Regions from separate parts of the Mesorhizobium sp. M0140 genome, predicted to be linked through region 4. Evidence: riboswitches for the same ligand, from Rfam matches in the RefSeq annotation. Region 4 holds a riboswitch; each other region holds the start of a gene.
What was found. Region 4 has a riboswitch for cobalamin ahead of NKJ37_RS25725 (CbtB domain-containing protein). Riboswitches for the same ligand answer to the same signal wherever they lie in the genome.

Region 1 (4,784 bases), on a different contig from region 4:
CATCGCCTCATAGGCCATGCCGGCAGACATGGCGCCGTCGCCGATGACGGCAATGACGTTGTTGCGGCCGCCGGAGAGATCGCGGGCGGCGGCCATGCCGAGGCCGGCCGATATCGACGTCGAGGAGTGGGCGGCGCCAAAGGGATCGTACTCGCTCTCGGCGCGGCGGGTGAAGCCGGACAGACCGCTTTCCTGGCGCAGCGTGCGGATACGGTCGCGGCGGCCGGTCAGGATCTTGTGCGGATAGGCCTGGTGGCCGACATCCCAGATCAGCCGGTCGTCGGGGGTGTTGAAGACATAGTGCAGCGCCACTGTCAGCTCGACCACGCCAAGCCCTGCGCCCAGATGACCACCCGTGCGGGACACGGCGTCGACCAGCTCGGCGCGAAGCTCGGACGCCAATTGCGGCAGTTCACTTTCGGCAAGCGTGCGCAGGTCGGCCGGGATGCGGACCTTGTCGAGAAGCGGCGTATGCGGCGTTGCGTTCACGGTGCTCGGGCTTTCGGTTGATGGGCGAATAGGCCGCCGGCCGGCGAAAGTAAATGTGTGTCAGTGACGCGGATCAGGCCCTAGTCTTTTGTCTATGCATTTCGTTCTGCCACTTTTGGGTGACAGGGCATCAGCTTTCCGGCAGCGGAATAAACTCTTCCTCGTCTCCGGGAACGATGTCGAAGCGGCCCGTCTTCCATTCCTCTTTCGCCTGTTCGATGCGCTCCTTGGACGACGAGACGAAATTCCACCAGATGTAACGCTTCGAACCAAGAGAGGCGCCGCCGAACAGCATGAAATGCGCCCCGGTCTGCGACGACACGACGATCTCGTCACCGGGACGGAACACCAGCAGCCGTTCGGCTGGGAATACATCACCCGAAATTGAGACCTCGCCTTCCAGCGTATAGATGGCGCGTTCTTCCGCATTAGCAGGGATTTTCACGCTGGCGCCGGGCGCCAGGCGCAGGTCGGCGTAGAGCGTCTCCGTGTCGGCCCTGACCGGGGACCGCAGTCCCTGGAAATCGCCGATGATGAGGCGCCCGTTGACGCCTTCGGCTTCGATCTCGGGAAGCCGAAGCGCTGCGGTATTCTCGAAAACCGGTGCCACCTCTTCCTTGTCGTCCGGCAGCGCCAGCCATGTCTGCAGGCCGGATACCGACATCGGCGCGCCACGCAGTTCCTCCGGTGTACGCTCCGAATGGACGATGCCGCGGCCGGCGGTCATCAAATTCACGTCGCCGGGCTGAATGACCATTTCGGTGCCGAGTGAGTCGCGGTGCCGGATCTTGCCGTCGAACAGATAGGTGACCGTCGACAGGCCGATATGCGGATGCGGACGGACATCCAGTGCCTGACCGGCGCGCAGGACCGCGGGCCCCATGCGGTCGAAGAAGATGAAAGGCCCCACCAGCCGCCTTTTTGCCGTCGGCAGGGCACGGCGCACCTGAAAACCGCCGATATCCTTGGCGTTGGGTATGACCATCAATTCGATCTGATCGCTGGCGAAGGCATCGCCTGCCTCAGGGTCTTTCCCGGGGAAGAAGCTCATCGACTCTCCTTGTCGGTGGTCGAAGGCCGCCTGGCCGCATCAGGCAAAGCGGATCGCCGCCTTTGCCCGCAGCTTGGCCGCCACCTCTTCGCGATTACGCGGATGCTGGTGGGTTTCCAGGGAATCGAGCAGTTCGCGCGCCGAGGCGGCGATGGCTTCGACGGCATGGTCGAAGGCGTGCTGGTTCTGCTTCGAGGGTCGCGTGGTTCCGCTCAGCTTGCGGACGAACTGAAGAGCCGCGTCGCGCACCTCGTCATTGGTTGCCGGCGGATCAAAATTGAACAGGGTCTTGATGTTTCTGCACATCGCTTCCGTATCTCCTCTTGTCCTTGAGCTGTTTCAATCGGAACGAGTTATATCCTCGATCATGATCATGTCCAAAAACCGGTGAGGCGAGGCCATCGTTCGGACCGAGCCTCAATCCGCGTCGAGTGGCTCCGTTCCAACCGGCTTGCCGTCGCGCGACAGCCTGATCTTCTCGACCTTGTCCTCGGCGGCCTTCAGCAGCCGGTCGCAATGCGCCTTCAGCGCCTCACCACGCTCATAGATCTTGATCGACTGGTCGAGCGGCACGTCGCCACGCTCCAGATCATCGACGATCTTCTCCAGCGCATCGAGTGCCTGCTCGAAGCTCATCGCCTTGACGTCTTCGTTGGTCTCATCGGCCATCATTCATCCTTTCATCAGTCGCCCGACATGGGCGGCGACCGAAAATGCCAATCCCTGCAGATCGTAGCCGCCCTCGAGCAGGCTGACGAGCCGGTTGCCGCTGTGGCGTGCCGCGCGCTGCATCAGCTGGCCGGTCGCCCAGTCGAAATCATCCTCGGTCAGATTGATCTCGGCCAGCGGATCGCGGTGGTGCGCGTCGAACCCCGCCGAAATGATGATCAGGTCGGGCGCGAAATTGTCGAGCGCGGGCAGGACGCGCGACAGGAAGGCATCGCGAAACACTTCGCTGCCGGTCTGCGGCGCCAGCGGTGCGTTGACGATGTTGCCGGCGCCCGTTTCGGTCTTCGCTCCGGTGCCGGGATAAAGCGGCATCTGGTGTGTCGAGCAATAGAGCACCGACGGATCGTCCCAGAAAATATCCTGCGTGCCATTGCCGTGATGCACGTCCCAGTCGACGACGGCAACGCGCTCGACACCGTGTTTCTTCTGCGCATAACGCGCCGCGATCGCCGCCGTGTTGAACAGGCAAAAGCCCATCGCCGTGGTCTTTTCGGCATGATGGCCGGGCGGCCGGGCGGCGACGAAGACGTTGTCGGCGCGGCCCGAAAAGACATCATCGACGGCGGCGTTGGCGGCGCCGATCGCGGTGATCGCCGCTTGCCAGCTCTTCGGGCTGGCAGTGGTGTCGGCATCGATGCGGGCAATCCCCTCGTCGGGGATGGCGGCGCGCACGCGGGCGACGAAATCGGCGGGATGCGCGTAGAGGATGGTGGCCTCGTCGCCTTCCGGCGCCTGAATACGATCGAGCCCGGCAAAGGCTTCGTCGTCGAGCACGCGCTCGATGGCGCGTAAGCGGTCGGGCCGCTCGGGATGTCCGGGCGGCGTGAGATGCTCGAGGAAGATCGGATGGGTGTAGAGACGGGTGGTCATCGTCCTAATCTAGTGACCCGGATCGACAAAGGCCATGCACGGGCGGCCGATGACTGGGGAAAATCGCGACTGCGTCCATTCGCGTCGCCGCAGGCATTGGCCCCGCGGGCGCTTCGGCGTAAGGTCCCTGGTACTGCCTGGTGCCCGCCGCAAGCGGGAGAATCGGGAACACGGTTGAATTCCGTGGCGTGCCCAACGCTGTGAGGGGGACCGCGCCGGTAAATGCCACTGTCGATGACGGGAAGGCACCGGACGCGGGTTGATCCCGAGCCAGAAGACCGGCCTGGCAGGCATTGTCATCCGCGTGGTCAGGCGGATGGCATCAGAGCGACGTGCGTCTACTTGGACGCACAAAGTACGCTCTGTCAGTTTTGAATCTGCAATCGCAAGGGGACAAGCGATGCCGGAACACATGACCGCTGCCATTGACGATGGATTTGACCAGAATGCGCGCGATGCGGTCTACCGCGCCATGTTCACGCGGCGCGACGTGCGCAGCCATTTCCTGCCCACCGCGATCGATGACGACGTGCTGGCACGGCTGCTGCTTGCCGCCCATCACGCGCCATCGGTCGGCTTCATGCAGCCATGGAATTTCATTGTCATTCGCGACGTCAAACGACGGGCGGAGGTGCGCGACCTGTTCCTGGCCGCGCGCGAGCAGGAACTGCCGGCGATCGAGGCGGAAAAACAGGCGCTCTATCGCAAGCTAAAGCTGGAAGGCATCTGCGAGAGCGCGCTCAACATCTGCATCACCTGCGACCGGCAGCGCTCGAAGGGTTCGCCGCTGGGACGCTGGCACAATCCGGAGATGGATCTCTACAGCACGGTCTGCGCGGTGCAGAATTTCTGGCTGGCCGCGCGTGCCGAGGGTGTTGGTGTCGGCTGGGTCAGCATCATCGAGGCTGAGGCGCTGAAGCGGCTGTTGGCCATTCCGGACCACGTAACGCCGATCGCCTATCTCTGCGTCGGCCGTGTTTCCGAGTTCGCTCCCAAACCGGACCTTGAAACGCATGGCTGGGGACGGCGGCTGCCGCTGCCGGAGCTGATCATGAGCGAGACCTTTTCCGGGCAAGGCGAGACACAGCTCAAATCCACCGTGGCGCGCCTCAACACCGTTTCTGCCGCACCAGACACCACCCGCCCAGCCGATCAGGGTGTGGCGCCGGCCGTATCCCAGCGCGAACCGCCGAAGGAGGCGAGCGCCTTGTCCTTGAGCTCCCTGAACTTCGACGATGCCTCGGCCAGCCGGGCGTCCCAAGCCGGATCGGGCACCTGGCCCGCGATGGTCTTGAAATAGACCTGCATCAGGCAGGCGATGGCGAAAGGCTCGATGAACGCCGCCTTGAATGCCCAGGCGAAGACGATGGCGAGCACAAAAGCCCAGCCGGCGAGTTGGCCAGGCATCAGGAACAGAATCGCACCGGCAGGCGCCAGCATGATCAGAAAGATGATGAACGACATGCCCCACATGATGACCGCCAGCCAGACGGCGTTCTTGACCATGACCTTGCCGTTCTGGGCATAGAGCACGACGCCTTGGCGCGCCGTCTCGAAGGGCGAGGCTGAATTGATGCGGATGTTGTAGCCGAGGATGATCTCGTCGACATAGGTCAGCGACAGACGGATCACCGTGTTGATGAAG
Region 2 (4,784 bases), on a different contig from region 4:
GCAGGCGAACAGCGGTTCCATCGAGCTTGGCGACTACGGCGCCTGGTTCGGGCGTCTCGACTGAATTTCCAATCACTGGAGGAAACCAATGGCCGATGTCACGCTAAGACAAGTGAAGAAATCCTACGGCAATCTGAACATTCTCCACGGCATCGACCTCGATATTAAGTCGGGCGAGTTCATCGTCTTCGTCGGCCCGTCGGGCTGCGGCAAGTCGACATTGCTGAGATCGATCGCCGGGCTCGAGGAAATCACCTCCGGCGAGCTTAGAATAGCCGGCGAAGTGGTGAACGACGTGCCGCCGTCGAAGCGCGGCATCGCCATGGTGTTCCAGTCCTACGCGCTCTACCCGCACATGACCGTCTACGACAACATGGCGTTCTCGATGAAGATCGGCAAAGAGAACAAGGCCGAGATCGACCGCCGCGTGCGCCAAGCCGCCGAGATCCTGCAGCTGACCAAATATCTCGACCGCCTGCCCAAGGCGATGTCAGGCGGCCAGCGCCAGCGCGTCGCCATCGGCCGCGCCATCGTGCGCAATCCGAAGGTGTTCCTGTTCGACGAGCCGCTTTCGAACCTCGACGCCGCGCTACGCGTCGCCACCCGCATCGAAATCGCCAAGCTCAAGGAATCGATGCCCAACACGACCATGATCTACGTCACCCACGATCAGGTCGAGGCGATGACGCTCGCCGACCGCATCGTGGTGCTCAAGGACGGCCACATCGAGCAGGTCGGCACGCCGATGGATCTCTACAAGAAGCCCGGCAATCTGTTCGTTGCGCAATTCATCGGCTCGCCGGCCATGAACATCCTGCCCGCGACCATCGACAAGTCAGGCAATTCGACCGTCGTCAGCCATGTCGGCGGACGCAAGGCAACCGTGCCGATCGCAACGCCTGCTTCGGCAAAGGGCGCTGCGGTTAGTTTCGGCGTGCGGCCGGAGGACCTGATCATCGCCAGCGGCGCGGACTATCTGTTCGAGGGGACGGTCGACTATGTCGAGCAACTCGGCGAGGTGCAGCTTGTCTATGTCGACATCGGCCGCGCCGACCTGCCGCTGGTGACCAAGCTGCCCGGCAATGTCGAGGTCAAGCGTGGTTCGACATTGCGGCTGAGCGCCAATGGCGAGGACCTGCATATCTTCGACACCGATGGGCGGTCGTTTGCCCTTCATGAAGCGGAAGCGAAAGCGGCCTGAGTCGGGACCAAATCTCGGATGCAAACAGGGCGGCGGGCTTGGCCCACCGCCCTGTTTTGAAGATCAGCTTCGGCGTTAGCGGCCGAAGAGATTCCGGTCGCTGCCCTGAGGGGCGGACTTCTCTACGTCGCCCGACGAATTGAGCAGCTTCTCGACGAGGCCACCGCTGTTGCGGACCGAGCTCGTATGCGCGCTGTCAACCGAAGTAACCGCAGGCTGATTGGCGCCGTTGGAGCCAAAGTTGTCGCTGCCGGCGAACGCGCTGCCGGTGATGGCCAGAACGGCGGCGGCAGCAATAAGGATCTTGTTCATTTTAATCTCCTGAATTCTGGATTTCGCCAGGACGGCAGACACAGCTGCCGTCGCTTGCGAAATTGGCTGTTAGCGACCGAAGAGGTTACGGTCGCTGCCCTGAGCGGGCGTCTGGGCAGCCGGTTCCGAGGTCTTGGTGGAAGCCGTGTACGACTGGTCCACTGCGGCGGCAGGCTGGTTGGAGCCGTTCGAACCGTAGTTGTCGCTGCCGGCGAAAGCGCTGCCGGAGATGGCCAGAACGGCGGCGGCAGCAATGAGGATCTTGTTCATCTTAAATACTCCTGAATGTCTGAATTTCGCCAGGGCGGCGGGCGCGCCCGCCGTCGACTGGGAATCGGCTGTTAGTTGTTGCCGAAGAGGTTGCGGTCAGCACCCTGGGCAGGCGCCTGAGCAGCCGGTTCCGACTTCTTGGTCGAAGCGGTGTACGAGCTGTCGACAGCAGTGGCTGCCGCGGCGTTCGAACCGTAGTGGTCGCTACCAGCGAAGGCGCTGCCGGAAATGGCCAGAAGGGCTGCGGCAGTGAGAATGATCTTTTTCATTTTTGTACTCCAGTATCGTCTTTTTCCGTCCGTCTAGCGGGGTGTCTTGGAAATGAAATCGCGTCGTTCGGACAGCCCCGATGTGGGAGGGCAACCCCGCCTTTTCCAATCACGAAGTTGTTCCGTGTGGACCATGAATCCACACCTTGAAATTGTGCCAAGGGAATCTACGGGTATATTTTTCTTCTTTATATCAGCATGTTAGATGTAACCGCTGGATGGATCACCGACTGTTTCAGAGGCCCAGCGTTCACACCGTCCTGCACGCACCGTCAACAGAAACGAACCGTTCGGTTCGATTTTAGGTCGAGCTAATAGTCACTTTTCGAAACCGTTAACCTTTTTTGACCCCGCCAAGGGATCCGATTCGGGGATATCGCAGCCGGCAAAATGGCCATCCGGGAGGTGGATTTCAGCCCGCGACGGTCTGCGGGAACGTTCGCATGCCGTGTCGCGCCGCATGGATACGATGTCGTTTTCATGCCGACGGCGCGCCCCCGATCGTGGTTAGATCATACCATCTCAGGTGCCGCTTCGTGACGACGAGGCGGAGAATTGGGAAGCCGGTCAGAATCCGGCGCTGCCCCCGCAACGGTGGTGGAGTTCAAGTCGCAACGGGAGACCACTGGGCAACTGCCTGGGAAGGTGTCGCGATGGTCCGCAAGGACAACTCCAGAGCCCGGAAACCAGCCCGAGATTGTTAGACTCGACTGATCGCGGTGGGCGGTCAAGAGGTGGATAGCGCATGTCTGGCACCTAGCCGGTCTGCGTTTCAATCCTTCCTCCATCACCACCAGTTCAGTCCTTAGAAACGAGGACAGGACATGGATACCCGCAACGACATGCTGAGGCTATTGAACAGCCGCCGGCAAGGCTTTTCACTGGAGCAGCCCTTCTACACCGATCCAGACTACTTCAAGCTCGACATGGAGTTGATCTGGTATCGCGACTGGCTGTTCATCGGCCATGATTGCGAACTGCCGAAGCCGGGCAGCTACATCACCGTGCAGATCGGCGACTACCCGGTCGTCCTTGTCCGCGACCAGCACGGCAAGATCAACGCCTTCCACAATTCCTGCCGCCATCGCGGCAGCCGCGTGTGCAACGCGGAAAAGGGTACGGCGGCAAAGCTCGTCTGCCCGTATCATCAGTGGACCTATGAGCTGGACGGCCGCCTGCTGTTTGCCCGCCAGATGGCCGACGGTTTCGACAAGAGTGATTTCGGCCTGAAGCCGGTCGCCTGCGAGAGCGTCGGCGGCTACATCTTCATCTGTCTGGCCAAGGAGCCGGCGGATTTCGCGCCGATGCGGGCGATGATCGAACCCTATCTTTTGCCGCACCGGTTGCGTGAAGCAAAGATCGCCTTCGAGAGCACGATCGTCGAGAAGGGCAACTGGAAGCTGGTCTGGGAAAACAACCGCGAGTGCTATCACTGCGCCACCAATCATCCTGAGCTGTGCAAGACCTTCCCCGAGGCTCCGACCGTGACCGGCGTCAATGGCGCCGACAGCGACCCTGAAATGGTCGCGCACTGGGCCAAATGCGAGGCATCAGGCCTGCCGAGCAAATTCCGCATCGATCCGGCAGGGCAGTACCGCGCCACCCGCGCGCCGCTGCTGCGCGATGCCGTCAGCTACACCATGACGGGAAAACGGGCGGTCCAGAAGAACCTGTCCGAGAGCGTTCCAACCGACCGCATCGGCTCCTTGCTGCTTTATCATTATCCGACAACCTGGAACCATATCCTCGGCGACCATGCCGTCACCTTCCGCGTGCTGCCGATCAGTGCCACGGAAACCGCGGTGACGACAAAATGGCTCGTCCACAAGGATGCGGTCGAAGGCGTCGACTACGATCTCGCTGAGCTCACCCATGTCTGGACCGAGACCAACGACCAGGACCGTCGCATCGTCGAGGAAAACGCCTTCGGCATCTTGTCGCCGGCCTACGAACCAGGCCCCTATTCGGAGCTGCATGAGGGCGGCGTGATCCAGTTCGTCGAGTGGTACGCGTCGTTCATCGGACCGCGCCTTGCAGAAGGCGACCGGCCGGCCCTGCGCAGCGTCGCCTAGCCCAGGGGACAAGAGGATGAATGCGATGACGGACCTTGGCCTCTATCGCCATCTCGACCAGATGACGCCCTGGAACGACAGGCTGCAGGTGCTGGAAGTGATCGGCGTCAGTGACGAAGCGCCTGACGTGAAGACCTTCACCTTCCGCTCCGACAACCAGACCTGGTTCCGCTACAAACCGGGCCAGTTCGTGACGCTGGAATTACCGACATCGGACGGGCCGCTGATGCGCACCTACACGCTGTCGTCCTCGCCGTCGCGGCCGTTCTCAATCGCGGTGACGGTCAAGGCGCAGGCGGGCAGCACCGGTACGCGCTGGATGTTCGACCATCTGACGCCGGGCTCGCACGTCAAGGCCTATGGGCCGACCGGCGACTTCTCGCTACACAGCCACCCGGCGGCCAAATATCTGTTCATTTCGGCCGGCTCCGGCGTGACGCCGATGATGTCGATGCTGCGCTGGCTGAACGACTGTGCGCCATGGACAGATGTCGGCTTCGTCAACTGTGCGCGCCGCCCGGAAGAGATCATTTTCCGCAAGGAACTCGAGCTGCTCGGCAGCCGCATGCCCGGCCTGTCGCTCGGCTTCATGATCGAGGAGCGGTCGAGCCGCGAGGGCTGGTTCGGCCATATAGGCCGCATCGACGCGATCCGGCTGCC
Region 3 (4,784 bases), on a different contig from region 4:
CCGTAAGCGACTGGGCGAATTGCCACCAGCGCACTGTCATCGGATTGCGCCTCGATACGTCGCCGAAAATGATGGGGGGACGCACGTAGCGCGACCCATAGCTTTGTACCCAGGCATGCTGGGTGAGCGCGAAGCCGGACAACTGCTCGCCGAAATGCTGTACCATGTCGTTTCGCTCGAACTCACCGTGCACCAGCACGTCGAGCCCGATCTCTTCCTGCCAGCGAATTGCAGCCTCGATCTCCTTCTTCAGGAACGTCTCATAGTCGACATAGCTCAGCTGGCCCTTCGCATGAGCGGCCCGCGCCTTGCGTACCTGCGGCGTCTGCGGGAAGGACCCGATGGTCGTCGTCGGGAACGGCGGCAGCCCGAGTGAGCCGGCTTGGACTCTGGAGCGCTCGCCAAAAGCGCTCTCTCGTCGCTTCGCGCTGTCCTCAATGCTAGCGATCCGCCCCTGAACAAGCGGGTCATGGATCCTCGTGGATGTCACGCGCGTGGCGGCAGCCTCGGCAGACGCTTTCAACGCGCCTGCCACCGCATCCCTGCCTTGGGACAGGGCCCGGGCCAGCAAGACCAGCTCGTCGGTCTTCTGGGCCGCGAAGGCGAGCCACGACCTGATGTCGGCGTCGAGTTCCGTCTCCATGCGCAGATCAATCGGCACATGCAGCATCGAGCAAGAAGGCGCGATCTCGACGCGGTCCAAGGGCCAGCCGGCGACGATCGGTTTGATGCGGTCGAGAATGACGGGCAGGTTCGCACGCCAGACGTTGCGGCCATCGATCAAGCCAAGCGAGAGCACCAGATCCTTCGGAGCGAGCCGACCCACCGTTTCCAGCTGCTCGGGAGCGCGCACGAGATCAATATGCAGCCCGGCCAGGGGCAGAGAAACCGCGGTTTCGAGATTGTCTCCCAGCGACCCGAAATACGTAGCCAGCATGATCTTCAGCTCGGGCGCGGCTTTCGACAGCTGGCCATAGGCGAATTCGAACGCAGCTCGTTCGTTCGGGTTCAGATCGAGGACAAGCGCTGGCTCATCGATCTGCACCCAGTCGGCTCCCGACAGCTTCAGCTTCTGCAGGACTTGCTCGTAAACGGGCAGCAGCCGCGGTAGGAGCGCGATGGGACCGAACCCCTCGGCAGGCGATTTCGCCAGCTTGAGGAAGGTGATGGGTCCAAGGATGACTGGGCGTGTGTGAATGCCGAGAGCTTTAGCCTCGAGGAAGTAATCGACCGGCTTCGACGACGAGAGGGCGAACGTCTGATCATCATCGAGTTCCGGCACAATGTAGTGGTAGTTGGTGTCAAACCACTTGGTCATTTCCATCGCGGTTACACCAGGTCCATGAGCCTCCTCCTGGTGACCAGCGTGTCCACAATCCTCCGTCTGACCCTGGTTGCCGCGCGCCATTGCGAAGTAGATGTCAAGTGGGACCTCGCCGCTATTCCAGCCGTAACGGGATGGAACGGCCCCAACCATGGCTGCGGTGTCGAGCACATGGTCGTAAAGCGAGAAGTCGTTCGACGGGATTTTCGACACGCCGCGATCGCGCTGCTCTTCCCAGCTAGCGGCACGGAGCGCCTTCGACGTCGTGAGAAGGTCGCCAGCGGACGATGTTCCGGACCAGTAGCTTTCAAGCGCGAATTTCAGTTCTCGCCGACGACCGAAGCGCGGCACGCCGAGCGTTGCTACAGGAATTTCCTGAGAGTCAGTCATGTCATACCCCGATGGTTGGGGCGTCGATGACAAGGAAGGCGCTAGCAGGCCGGCACGAACGCCGGCTTGCAGCGGCCACCGAGACACCCCGCCCGTGGACGTAATTCGCCGTGGCAGGTCTCCTGGCTCGCGGGGTCATAGCCTCTACCCGTCTTCCTGAGGGTATTCGCCTCAGTGACATGAGTGGGGTTGGCTCGCCGCTAACAGTTGCGGGGGCAGCGCCGGCATTGCACCGGCTTCCCTCTTAGCTCCGCTGCGGCAGCGCCGCACGCGAGAACCACGACACGCAGACAATCACAGCAGTCCGCTCTTTTGTCAATGATGCATAACGAAATGTTTATGTCCTTATGTGATTTCGTTTTTACGCTTGTCTAACATTGTGAAATATTCAGTCGCCCATTGGCGGCGCTGCGCCGCTGCCACCATTGTCCAACTAATGGATCCCTGTCGGGCTGCGACATCCCTCGCAGGTCGCCGATGAAGGATTTCGGACAAGACTTCAAGCGCGTGACAACGTCATTAGAATGCAGAAGATCGCATTGGTGGCGATGTTTAACGATGCGGCCGCAAGCCGTGCGTGCGTGGTAGAAGCGGTTTTCTCGGAGTGAGCGCCAAACCGTGGTCCGAGGGGAATTGGCACGCCAGTCGTCATCACGGGTGACTAGGCAATCGTGATGACTCCGCTCGGCGGCAAGAGACCACACTGACGGAGCCTGGCTCAAGGGTCTGATGCAAAGCCCGACTGTGGTCCCGATAAGCCGCTTAAGCCGCATTCAGGCGGTCAGGATAAGTATCTCTCTCTCCAAGCGCTCTGCATTGAGGGATGCGCAAATGCAGGCAAAGCTCGCGTGCTTCATATTCTGCATCATACGATCGGCAGGACCCAGTTTTTATCCAGTGCACGCGTCAGCGCGGTGTGCAATTCTGGCTCGGTCCGATACGAAGGCATTTGGGCCTCGCTGATCCAGCCCAAGCCAACATAGTGGAAGTGATCCGCAGGGACCGTAACCCGGCTGCTGTCCAGTTGCCGAACGAAGTCCGCTGACCAATGGTGGATCGTATACGCTTCAAGTTTGTCCATCATCCTCCGCCAGCGTTGGATGCGTTCTTCGCGCGGCATGCTGGCCGCTCTTGAGATCGCGGTAGCTATCTCGTCGGAGAGCCTCGGATTTACCAGCAGGGCGTCCTCGCCGAAGTCTTCGGCCGCGCCGGCAAACTTCGATAACACCAGAACGCCAGGGTCGCTCGGATCTTGTGCAGCAATGTATTCTTTCGCCACAAGATTCATGCCATCGCGCAGCGGCGTCACAACGCAAACACGCGCGGCTCTGTAAAGACCCGCTATCTCAGCTTGGGTGAACGACCTGTTCTCATAGATAATCGGCATCCACTCGTCCGTGCCATGCCGGTTGTTGACTTGATTGACGAGTCTTTCGACGTCGCGCCGATATTCGCTGTACGCTTGGATGTCGCCACGTGAGGGAGTTGCGATTTGCAAGAGCGAGACACGTTGCGGCTCGACTGCCAGCAGATCGAAAGCTTTAATCCGATTGTCGATGCCCTTGGTGTAGTCGAGCCGATCGACGCCGATAACTAGCTTTGCTCCGCCAAGTTTCAACTGCGAAATGTAGGCTTTCTGCGCCTCAAGCGAATCTGCGGCACACTGTTCGAATTGCTTCGGATCGATACCTATAGGAAAATTTTGGCATTGCGTCTGGCCATGGTCCGAGAAAACGACCCCGTTCTTGCTCTCCAGCCCCAAATGAGATTGGACACAGGCGAGGAAATTGCTCACATCACGGTCGGTCTGGAAACCGAGCAGATCATACTCGAGCATACATTTCATTAGCTCGCCAGAATTGGGCACGCGCTCCATCATGTCAGACTCGGGCCATGGCGTATGCAGGAAATGGCCGATCGGCCGGTCAATGCCGAGTCTGTGCAAATCAGCGCCGAGCGGCAGGAAATGGTAGTCATGAACCCAGTAGACTGCGTTATCTCCCAATTCGGACACCGCGCGCGCCATGAAGGCATTGACGTCGCGATAACTTTTATAATCCTCTTCCGAGCCTGAGATCCGGTCCGGCAGCGAGTGGAGCGCCGGCCACAATATTGAATTTGCAAAACCTTGATAGTACCGAGAATAGTCCGCTGCCGGCCCATCAAGCCACCCGATTTGACCTTTGCCACGCTGCACGAGGGGCACCTGTTGCTTATCCCCGTCGCCCAGATGCTCGGAAAAACCTACCGAGACCGCGCCGGAACGCTCCACGACGCACTCCAGGGCCGCCGAAAGCCCGCCTGTCTTGGGCTGATCAGAATTGACAGTCGCACCGCGGTTGGAAATTGCGATAAGACTCCTATGTGGCTGCTGGGCCGCCGTGTTGAAGCGCTGGTCTGCGGCTGAGACAACAGGACGGGACGGGCCAACTTCGGCTTGTTGTTCTCGCTCCTGTGGCAAGTCTCTCAGGGGTTGTTCAAAAGCGATTAGTTCGTGAACAGCCCCAGTTTGCCATGTGAGGTTCCGGCGCGGCGAGTTGGCGTTGTTCAATGCGTCCATTTCATGCCTCCGTTGAATATTCCCCATGATGGAGCAACTGGCATTCCCAGATTGGCACACCCCCTGCTGACGAGAATCTGACGAGCGTCAGAGCAAATGGCGACCGATTGTCGCGTTTCGGCTTCGGCGCCCTCAAGAACCGGCTTATCGCGAAAATAGCTGGCGACCCGATCGAGCGGACCGTGCTTGCGGTAATTGTTGGATTGTTCGGATAAGAGATACACCCAGTAGATGCCAGCACCTGTTGAAATGAACTGAAACTATGTCGCTGCCGCCAAGGCTGCCGGGCCCCGTGATGCGATCCTGCGTCTGCCGAAGAGTTTTGACACGGAGATCGGAGAGGGCGGGATAGTCCCTTTCCGCCCGTCAGGGCCCGTTTTTGAATCCCTTCCTCGTTGCCCTCGACGATCCCAAAATCGTGGAAGCCAGACCGCGATGTGAATACCAGCCAGGCGAGCACTTCCTGACATCCGCGAATGCCGGGCTCCACATCCGGCGCCTCGTCGAGAT
Region 4 (4,784 bases):
GGCTCCGACCATCTGGATATTTTTCCGGCGCCCCGGCGGCCACTGGCGCCGGCGGCGCCGCCTGCGGCCAATCCATCCTGCCGGCGTGGCCCTGCCGCCGCGGCCCCCCACCGCCGATGAGGAAGGTCAGTGTCTTGCGATCAGGCAAAGCTGTCGCGCAGGCTGGTCGCGGTGCCGGTGAAGCGGCCACGCACCACACCGACGACCGCGCCGAGCACCAGCCAGAACACGAGGTTGGTCACGGTCACCGCCACCACGAACTGGTGATGCAGCCCTTCCGGAATCGCCGTCTCGTAACTGTCGGGCTGCGGTGCACCGACAACATGCGGTGCGACGATCAAAAAGACGGCAAGGATCGCCAGCGGCAGCGACTTGCGGAACGCGATCAGGCCGAGACCGGCAGCGGTTGCCGCCACCGTTGCCCACCACCAGATCTGCCGCTGGGTGAGATCGGCGGCCGGCATGGCAGGCAATTCCGGCGGCAGGCCGAGGCCCGGTGCCAGCGTGAACACGGCAAAGCCGGCAAGGCCCCAGAACACGCCCTGGCGCCAGCCACCGATGCCGCCGGCGAATTCGGAGACCGCGACCAGGATCAAGGCGAAGCCGATGCCGGTGACGATATTGGCAAGCACGCTGAAGGCGAAACGCTCGAAACCGTCTGCCGGCGCCCAACCTTCGTCTGCCGGAGCGGCTTCCGCCGCAGCCGGGGCAGCAGAGCTCATCGCATCTCCCGCCGGAGCAGTTGTGCTCATGGCATTGCTATCCGTTGCGGCCGGAGCGCCATGGTCATGGTGATGCCCGCCGCCCGCCTGTTCGTAAACTTCCGCCTTCAGGATCAGCGGCACGGTGGCATAGGCCTGCAGGCAGGCGAGGACGACGCCGGCCACGAGCCCTGCGATCGCCGCGATGAACACGACGTTGCGAAACAGATTCATGATGTCAGCCCCTCGTCAGTGGCAGGGAAACGCCATCGAATGGCGATAGTCGTGAGCCGCATTATGGACGGCATCGATATGCGAGAAGCCGACAAAGCCCATCACGAAAATGCCGAGCAGCGCGGCAAGCGCGAGCTGCATGAAGCGCGACTGCGAGGAGACGGAGGCGCCGAGGGAGACGGAAGCGGTAGTCATGTCTTGTCCTTTCGCCCTCCACCCGAGGGCATCGAAGTCAGTTTCCTGTCGCCGGCAGGTCTCCTGGCTCACGGATCAGCGTCCTTCCCCACCTTCCCGAAGAAAAAATCCTCAGTGGTTTATGGAGAGGACTACCGCACACAGTTGCGGGGGCAGCCACGGCATTGGGCGAAATTCGCCCTCACCGCATTCCCTCTTGGCTCCAAAATGGAACCGGCGACACCGGTGACTATAGGCAGAATCCTCGCTTCCGGCAAACCAAATTCCGCCGGTGACCATTGCGAATGCGCCATGAAGGTCAAAGTGATTTCGGCAGATAGCGCCACGTCACAAAGCCGCAGACCGCCGCCAGCAGGCCGAGCGTGACGAACACCGAGCCCAGGCCGAAGAAGGCCAGCGCCACCGAATAGACCAGCGGCGGCGTCAACTCGGAAAAGTCGAGATAGGTGCGGTAGACCGCTGCCATCTGAGATCTTTCATAGGAGCGCACCGAGCGCATGAAGGCGGTCGAGCCGAGGGCGTCGAGCGCAATGGTGAAGAAGGCACCACAGAGCAGGAAGGCGCCGGTAAGCAACGGCACGGTTTCGCCGACGAAGCCCGCCGCCAGCAGCGCGGCTGACATGGCGAAATAGGCAAATGTCATGGTTCCGCGGCCACCAAAGCGCTTTCCTGCCTTGCCCCAGAAAATCGCCATGAACAACAGCGCGTTGCCGGCCGAAACCAGCAGGCCACCGGCCAGCTTGCCCTCGCCCGTGATGACCATGAACAGCGGCCCATAGACGAAGAACGTCGTCCAGAAGCAGGAGCGGCCGAAGGCAATCAGCCAGGCCAGTCTGAGCCTGGGCTGCGCGACGAAACGGCCGATATTGGCGAGCGGATTGACAGGGCGCGTCTTGCCCGGACGGATGGACTGGTTGTCGCCGAGGCGGTAGGTCCAGAACAGCGCCAGCAGGGCAAACGCGAACACCGCGACCGCACCATGCGCGGCATAGATGCCGAAGCGCGTGTAGAGGAAGATGCCGAGCGTCGGCCCACCGGTCCAGGCCAGCATCGACCACGCCATGCGCAGCGATTCGGCCTGCATGAAGTCGGTCTTGCGGATGTGGTCCATGATGTAGAGGTTGAGCGTGATCGACAGCGCGCTGGCGCCCATCACCCGGCACAGCATGCCGGCCAGTTGCCCGGCGAGCGTGTCGGTGACGAAGAACAGCGAGCCGACGGCCAGCAGGCAGGCGCCTGATGTGTAGACCCAGCGGCGGGCAAAACGGCGGATCAGCATCGGCATGAACAATGTCACCGACAGGCCGAGCATCGCCACGACTGTGTAGAGCATCGACACGATCTGCTCGTTGTGCAGTATCTCGTAGGCCTGGATCGGGATGACGCTCGACACCGTGGCGCGGGCGAAGGATTCAACCGCATAGAGCGACGCGAAGGTGCGCGCGTCCGCGGCCTTGAGAGCCGGCAGCCAGATCGGATGGCGCACATGGGTGGACATTGCTTTCCCCGAAGCAGATTCACCGGGTGAAATCTGACGTGGCGACCCCAGTGCCAATAAGAGGAAACCGACGTGCATCCGGCAAAAGCGAAGCCGGCCAAAGGCTTCCCGGCACTGGCCCAATGCCGCGGCCGATCCGGCGTTATCGGCAGGATTGCCGGTCTTCTTTTGTGCGGGGCAACCGTGATAGTCCTCCAGCGGGGCTGAATCAGAATGCGAGACCATGAGCATCCAAACGCCGACCGCACCCGTTCAGGATCGACCAAAGCGCATCGTCGCCATCGACATCGTGCGCGGCATCGCGCTGATCGCCATGGCAAGCTACCATTTCACCTGGGACCTGGAGTTCTTCGGCTACACCGATCCCGGCCTGACCGCCTTCGGCTGGTGGAAGATCTACGCGCGCGGCATCGCTTCGACCTTCCTGTTCCTGGTCGGCGTCAGCCTGTATCTCGCCCATGGCCGACAAATCCGCTGGAACGGCTTCTGGAAGCGGTTCGCCATGGTCGCCGGAGCCGCGATCGCGATATCGGTCGTCACCCGTATCGCCACGCCGGATGGATTCATCTTCTTCGGCATTTTGCACGAGATCGCGCTGGCCAGCCTGCTCGGCCTCGCCTTTCTGCGGCTGCCGGCACTGCTGACGCTTGTCGTCGCCGCGCTCGTCATTGCGGCGCCTGTCTATCTGCGCCTCGAGGCGTTCGATCACCCATGGCTGTGGTGGGTAGGCCTGTCGGCGAACAATCCACGCTCCAACGACTACGTTCCGTTGTTTCCATGGTTCGGCGCCGTGCTTGCGGGCATCGCGGTGACGAAACTCGCCGCCGGTTCAGGCGTGCTTACCCGGCTTGCCGAATTGGCGCCCGGTCGCTGGGCCAACCCGCTGGTCTTTATCGGCCGGCACAGCCTGGCGTTCTACCTGATCCACCAGCCATTGCTGATCGGCTGCGTCTGGCTGTTCTCGCAGATCATGCCGGCGCAGGTCGAAACCCCGCAGGTGAATTTCCTCAAAACCTGCCAGCTGTCCTGCGAGCAGTCGCGCGACACCGAGTTCTGTACGAGCTACTGTGTCTGCATGCTCGATACGCTCGAGGGCGAGGCGACGCTTGATCGGCTCTACAACAACGACCAGACTGCGGAATGGAAGACGCATCTGTCCGATCTCGCCGGCATGTGTACCGCCAAGACGGACAGCAAGTTGATGGAGGAAGGGGTCAAATGACCGAGAACCAGCCGAAGCCGGGGCTCATACCGTGGCCGCCGCTGATCTACACCGCCGCCATCGCCATCAGCATCGCGCTGGGCCTGCTCTATCCCCTGCCCTGGATCGGTGACCTCCTGGGCGACATTCTTTTCGCCGCCGGCTGGGTGGTGCTGCTTGCCGTTGCAGCGCTCTGGGTCACCGCGATCCGCACCATGGTCCGCGCCAAGACCACGCTGAACCCGAACGCTGTGCCCGATCACCTGGTCACCACGGGTCCCTTCGGCATCACCCGCAATCCGATGTATCTGGCCAACACCCTGCTGTTGATCGGCGTCGCCTTTGTCTCGGGCATCGTGTGGTTCCTGCCGCTCGCCTTCATCGCCGCCTATGCCACGCAAAAAATGGCGATCGAAGGCGAGGAAAAGATGCTGGCGGCAAAATTCGGCAAGAAATACCGCGACTACGCGAAACGCGTGCGCCGCTGGATTTGAGCTGGCGCTCCGGTTTCCATCGCGGAGAGGTTTTGACAGGTGCACACTTCGGCGATTAGCCTAAGTCTTGCGAACTTCGTCATCCTAGGGCGAAGCAGGAGCGCAGCTCCGTCGCGGAGACCCTAGGATCCATGCCGTGACCTCGGTCTAGGAGTGCAGCGGAGCAAAGTTCTGCGCCGTCGCGGTGCATTGCAGAAGGAATAGACGTTTCCGCTCATTCCGAACGCTAACGCGCGATAGAATCCAGTCCGCTCAGGTATTCACGCCAAGCTCGACCAGCCGCTCCACACAAGACTCCTCGGCCTGGTCGAGTTCAGCCAGCGTCTCCTCGAGGTCGCGGCGCTTCTGCCGGAGATCCTCGCGCTTTTCCTCGATGCGCTTGATCATCAGGTTGAGCTGGCCGACTTCGCCGGGCGGCTCCCTGTACATCTGGATGATTTCGCGGATTTCGTTGATCGAGA

Region 1: another riboswitch for cobalamin. It lies ahead of bluB (5,6-dimethylbenzimidazole synthase); the one in region 4 lies ahead of NKJ37_RS25725 (CbtB domain-containing protein).
Region 2: another riboswitch for cobalamin. It lies ahead of NKJ37_RS11875 (aromatic ring-hydroxylating oxygenase subunit alpha); the one in region 4 lies ahead of NKJ37_RS25725 (CbtB domain-containing protein).
Region 3: another riboswitch for cobalamin. It lies ahead of metE (5-methyltetrahydropteroyltriglutamate--homocysteine S-methyltransferase); the one in region 4 lies ahead of NKJ37_RS25725 (CbtB domain-containing protein).

The regions. Positions count from the first base shown of each region.
Region 1 covers NZ_JAMYTM010000001.1:343,717-348,500, reverse strand. Annotated here, with positions in the region: gene dxs (1-deoxy-D-xylulose-5-phosphate synthase) at 1-489, opposite strand, end outside; gene NKJ37_RS01650 (pirin family protein) at 620-1,540, opposite strand; gene NKJ37_RS01645 (DUF2277 domain-containing protein) at 1,580-1,846, opposite strand; gene NKJ37_RS01640 (exodeoxyribonuclease VII small subunit) at 1,958-2,209, opposite strand; gene NKJ37_RS01635 (histone deacetylase family protein) at 2,213-3,139, opposite strand; cobalamin riboswitch at 3,261-3,440, shown strand; partial or broken gene bluB (5,6-dimethylbenzimidazole synthase) at 3,456-4,169, shown strand; gene NKJ37_RS01625 (hypothetical protein) at 4,292-4,784, opposite strand, start outside.
Region 2 covers NZ_JAMYTM010000009.1:126,523-131,306, reverse strand. Annotated here, with positions in the region: gene bglA (beta-galactosidase BglA) at 1-64, shown strand, start outside; gene NKJ37_RS11895 (ABC transporter ATP-binding protein) at 89-1,201, shown strand; gene NKJ37_RS11890 (DUF680 domain-containing protein) at 1,277-1,513, opposite strand; gene NKJ37_RS11885 (DUF680 domain-containing protein) at 1,583-1,783, opposite strand; gene NKJ37_RS11880 (DUF680 domain-containing protein) at 1,855-2,052, opposite strand; cobalamin riboswitch at 2,560-2,761, shown strand; gene NKJ37_RS11875 (aromatic ring-hydroxylating oxygenase subunit alpha) at 2,877-4,124, shown strand; gene NKJ37_RS11870 (FAD-binding oxidoreductase) at 4,150-4,784, shown strand, end outside.
Region 3 covers NZ_JAMYTM010000031.1:10,689-15,472, forward strand. Annotated here, with positions in the region: gene metE (5-methyltetrahydropteroyltriglutamate--homocysteine S-methyltransferase) at 1-1,714, opposite strand, end outside; cobalamin riboswitch at 1,810-2,011, opposite strand; gene NKJ37_RS25470 (alpha,alpha-trehalose-phosphate synthase (UDP-forming)) at 2,580-4,274, opposite strand.
Region 4 covers NZ_JAMYTM010000032.1:1-4,784, forward strand. Annotated here, with positions in the region: gene NKJ37_RS25720 (CbtA family protein) at 141-935, opposite strand; gene NKJ37_RS25725 (CbtB domain-containing protein) at 951-1,130, opposite strand; cobalamin riboswitch at 1,167-1,363, opposite strand; gene NKJ37_RS25730 (MFS transporter) at 1,429-2,628, opposite strand; gene NKJ37_RS25735 (heparan-alpha-glucosaminide N-acetyltransferase) at 2,852-3,850, shown strand; gene NKJ37_RS25740 (methyltransferase family protein) at 3,847-4,323, shown strand; gene NKJ37_RS25745 (MerR family transcriptional regulator) at 4,576-4,784, opposite strand, start outside.